Regions from separate parts of the Pseudomonas sp. F-14 TE3482 genome, predicted to be linked through region 2. Evidence: predicted binding sites of a transcription regulator. Region 2 holds the regulator's gene; the other holds the start of a gene.
What was found. The regulator sigma-54, encoded in region 2, starts transcription at its own class of promoters, with help from an activator protein. The targets are predictions, from matches to a motif close to ANTGGCATNNANNTTGCTNT.
Positions count from the first base shown of each region.

Region 1 (2,403 bases), 610 kb from region 2:
CTGGCGATCAGTGGACGCAAGACCAGCTTGTCGGTCACGCAGTCGATCACGGACAGGTTCGGCAACGTCTGGCTCGACACCTGGGAAATCGCTTCGCCGGTGACCAGCGCTTCGATCTCCAGCCGATCGGCAATACGGGAAGCAGCGCGCAACATCATACGCTTCAAAACTACACCCATATGACTGTTATCGACTTTCCCGAGAATTTCTCCCAGAACTTCCTCGAACGGCACACTGACAAATAACACGCGTTGAGAGCTGCCGTACTTCTTCCAGATGAAGTGCGCGACTTCCATGACGCCCAGTTCGTGGGCTCGTCCGCCCAGATTGAAGAAGCAGAAATGGCTCATCAGCCCGCGGCGCATGATCTGGTAGGCGGCGACGGTGGAATCGAAGCCACCGGACATCAGTACAAGCGTCTGTTCCAGGGCACCCAGCGGATAACCGCCGATGCTGTTGTGCTGGCTGTGGATCACGAACAACCGTTTGTCGCGAATTTCGATGCGAACTTCGATTTCAGGCTCTTTGAGCGAGATTCCGGCGGCGCCGCACTGACGACGCAGTTGGCTGCCGACGTATTTCTCGACGTCCATGGAGCTGAATTCGTGCTTGCCGGCACGCTTGCAGCGCACCGAAAAGATCTTCCCGGCCAGGGCGTCACCAAAATGCTGTTTGCACTTGGCGACGATGTCGTCGAAGTCGCCCAACGGGTATTCATCGACCTGCAGGAAATGCGCGATGCCCGGCATGCAGCTCAGGCGCTCGGTCATCTCCTTCAGGGCTTTCGGCTCGCTGACGCGGGTTTCCAACTCGAGATTGTCCCACACACCGTTGACCACCACAGCCGGGTCCAGATCGCGGAGCACGGTACGGATGTTTTTGGCCAACTGGCGGATGAAACGCATCCGTACCGGGCGGCTCTTGATGGTGATCTCGGGGAAGACTTTTACGATTAGTTTCATGAAAACAGCGCGCGCTGGGCCAGCCGAAAAAGGGGGGCGCGGATTATAGCGGAAATTGCTCAAGGTTTAACCAGTTAATGTGCAGAAGGTTTTGCGCGCACCAAAACAGGTCATTTATGGAATTAGACGCTACATTACAGGGCGAGGTTTGGCGCTTTTCGAGGCTTTGCACCTTTATAAGCGTGATATTGGGGCAAAAAACCCATGGTGGGGCACTGGCATGCAATTTGCTCCCTTGTGAGGCAGGTTGCCTTGGCAGAGTATTCGCGCCGGCATCACCCACATTCTAAGGGCATCCACTACTAAGCCCGAAGCCACCCGGAGGACACTATGTCGAAGTCGGTTCAACTCATCAAAGATCATGACGTCAAGTGGATTGATCTGCGCTTCACGGACACCAAAGGCACTCAGCACCACGTGACCATGCCGGCTCGCGATGGGCTGGATGAAGCTTTCTTCGAAGAAGGCAAAATGTTCGACGGTTCCTCCATCGCTGGCTGGAAAGGCATCGAAGCCTCCGACATGATCCTGATGCCGGACGACAGCACTGCCGTTCTCGACCCGTTCACCGAAGAGCCAACCCTGATCCTGGTTTGCGACGTGATCGAGCCTTCGACCATGCAAGGCTACGACCGTGACCCACGTGCGATCGCCAAGCGTGCCGAGGAATACCTGAAGTCGACCGGTATCGGTGACACCGTATTCGTGGGTCCAGAGCCTGAGTTCTTCATCTTCGACGAAGTGAAGTTCAAGTCCGACATCTCCGGCTCGATGTTCAAAATCTTCTCCGAACAAGGCTCGTGGATGTCCGACCAGGACGTGGAAGGCGGCAACAAAGGCCACCGTCCAGGCGTCAAAGGCGGCTACTTCCCTGTTCCGCCGTTCGACCACGACCACGAAATCCGTACCTCCATGTGCAACGCCATGGAAGAAATGGGCCTGGTCATCGAAGTTCACCACCACGAAGTGGCGACTGCCGGTCAGAACGAAATCGGCGTGAAGTTCAACACCCTGGTTGCCAAGGCTGACGAAGTTCAGACCCTGAAGTACTGCGTACACAACGTTGCTGATGCATATGGCCGCACCGCGACCTTCATGCCTAAGCCTCTGTACGGCGACAACGGTTCGGGTATGCACGTTCACCTGTCCATCGCCAAAGATGGCAAGAACACCTTCGCTGGCGAAGGCTATGCCGGCCTGTCCGATACCGCTCTGTACTTCATCGGCGGCATCATCAAGCACGGTAAGGCTCTGAACGGCTTCACCAACCCGTCGACCAACTCCTACAAGCGTCTGGTCCCAGGTTTCGAAGCGCCAGTGATGCTGGCTTACTCGGCTCGTAACCGTTCGGCTTCGATCCGTATTCCTTACGTGTCCAGCCCTCGCGCTCGCCGTATCGAAGCTCGCTTCCCGGATCCGGCAGCTAACCCGTACCTGGGCT
Region 1 is NZ_JBRJII010000001.1:831,333-833,735, forward strand. It holds gene thiI (tRNA uracil 4-sulfurtransferase ThiI) at 1-962, opposite strand, end outside; gene glnA (glutamate--ammonia ligase) at 1,293-2,403, shown strand, end outside.
Region 1: a site for sigma-54 is predicted at 1,177-1,196, ahead of glnA (glutamate--ammonia ligase). Genes of this name have one in related genera too.

Region 2 (2,403 bases):
CGAGTTTCTCACGGGCAATCAAGGCCTCGAAGACGTCCTGCATTTCCAGATCCGGCACTTCGCGATGGATGAGGTTGGCAATTTGCTCGAGGGCTTTCTTTTTACTGCCACCCGGCGCGTTCACTTGGGAACGGCCGGGGGTCAGGATGGTTTCTAGTCGGATCATGGATTGGGGGTGTTAACGACCGGTCGCGCCCTGGAGGAGGCTCTGGGTCTTTTCCTTATGCTTTTTAAGTTGGCGATCCAGCTTGTCGGTCAGCAGGTCGATGGCGGCATACATGTCCGTATGCTCGGCATTGGCGACCACTTCTCCGCCGGGAATATGCAGCGTGGCTTCGATCTTCTGCAGCAGTTTTTCGACGTTCATCGTGACTTGCACATTGGTGATCTTGTCGAAATGCCTCTCTAATCGGTCGAGTTTTTCGCCGATGTAGGTGCGCAGGGGTTCGGTCACTTCCAGTTGGTGTCCACTGATGTTGACTTGCATACAGCTTCTCCTTCGTTGCCAGTGCATAAAGCGGCAGGCAGAAATGCCTGCCACTGGAACGCTGTGGCCAGCCCGGCGGCTACATCAACCGCTTCCGTTCGCTGGAAGGCGCGATCCCCAGGGATTCGCGGTACTTGGCGACGGTGCGACGGGCTACCTGAATGCCTTGTGCCTCCAGTAAACCAGCGATCTTGCTGTCACTCAACGGCTTTTTCTGATTTTCCGCAGCAACCAGTTTTTTGATGATCGCGCGGATCGCCGTGGACGAGCATTCACCGCCTTCAGAGGTACTGACGTGGCTGGAAAAAAAGTATTTCAGTTCATAGATGCCCCGCGGGGTATGCATGAATTTTTGCGTGGTCACCCGTGAAATTGTCGATTCATGCATGCCGACTGCTTCGGCAATGTCATGCAGCACCAACGGCTTCATGGCTTCGTCACCGTATTCGAGAAAGCCGCGTTGATGCTCGACGATCTGGGTGGCGACTTTCATCAGGGTTTCATTGCGGCTTTGCAGGCTCTTGATGAACCAGCGAGCCTCCTGCAGCTGATTACGCATGAAGGTGTTGTCAGCGCTGGTATCGGCACGGCGCACGAAACCGGCATATTGGGCGTTGACCCGCAGGCGTGGCACCGATTCCTGGTTCAGCTCCACCAGCCAGCGCTCGTTGTCCTTGCGCACGATCACGTCGGGAACGACGTATTCGGCTTCGGTGGACTCGATTTGTGAACCGGGGCGTGGGTTGAGGCTCTGGACCAATTCGATGACCTGGCGCAGCTCATCTTCCTTGAGCTTCATGCGGCGCATCAGCTGGCTGTAGTCGCGGCTGCCGAGCAGGTCGATGTAATCGGTGACCAGGCGCTTGGCTTCGGCCAGCCAAGGGGTCTTGGCGGACAACTGGCGCAGTTGCAGCAGCAGGCATTCACCGAGGTTGCGGGCGCCGATGCCAGCGGGTTCGAATTGCTGGATGCGGTGCAGGACGGCTTCGATTTCGTCCAGTTCGATGTCCAGTTCCGGGTCGAACGCTTCGAGGATTTCCTCGAGGGTTTCGTCCAGGTAGCCCTGATTGTTGATGCAGTCGATCAGGGTCACGGCGATCAGGCGATCGGTGTCGGACATCGGTGCCAGGTTCAGTTGCCAGAGCAAATGGCTTTGCAGGCTTTCACCGACCGATGTGCGGGTGGTGAAGTCCCACTCGTCGTCATCGTTGCTCGGCAGGCTGCTGGCGCTGGTCTGGTAGACATCCTCCCAGGCTGTGTCGACGGGCAATTCGTTGGGGATGCGCTCGTTCCAGTCGCCTTCCTCAAGGTTGTCCACCGTCGGGGCGGTTTCCTGGTAGGAGGGTTCCTGAATGTCGGCGTTGGGTTTCTGTTCGGCGCTATCGGCCAAGGGGTCGGCGTTATCGAAGTCGTCGCCTTCTTCCTGGCGTTCGAGCATCGGATTGGACTCCAGAGCCTCCTGGATTTCCTGTTGCAGGTCCAGGGTCGACAATTGGAGCAGGCGGATGGCCTGTTGCAGCTGCGGTGTCATCGTCAGCTGCTGGCCCATTCTCAAGACTAGCGATGGTTTCATGGCAGGGGCTTAACACCTTATTCGCCGGCGCACATGCGCCATCCACTACAGGGCGCCGAAGCGCCAAACATAAGCAAATTATATGCCCGAAACTGAAGTGTTTGCCTAGAGCGCTGTAACAATAAAAAGTTATTGATTTTTTATTGAAGCGAGCGCTCCCTCGGCGACCCGGGCACCTCAGGTGCTTACAGGCGGAACTCGTGGCCCAGATACACTTCCTTGACCAGTTCATTGGCGAGGATGGTGGCGGAGTCACCTTCAGCAATCAGTTGGCCGTCGTTGACGATGTAGGCGGTTTCGCAGATATCCAGGGTCTCACGAACGTTGTGGTCCGTGATCAGCA
Region 2 is NZ_JBRJII010000001.1:220,743-223,145, reverse strand. It holds gene ptsN (PTS IIA-like nitrogen regulatory protein PtsN) at 1-166, opposite strand, end outside; gene hpf (ribosome hibernation-promoting factor, HPF/YfiA family) at 179-487, opposite strand; gene AB7M26_RS01030 (RNA polymerase factor sigma-54) at 567-2,060, opposite strand; gene lptB (LPS export ABC transporter ATP-binding protein) at 2,246-2,403, opposite strand, start outside.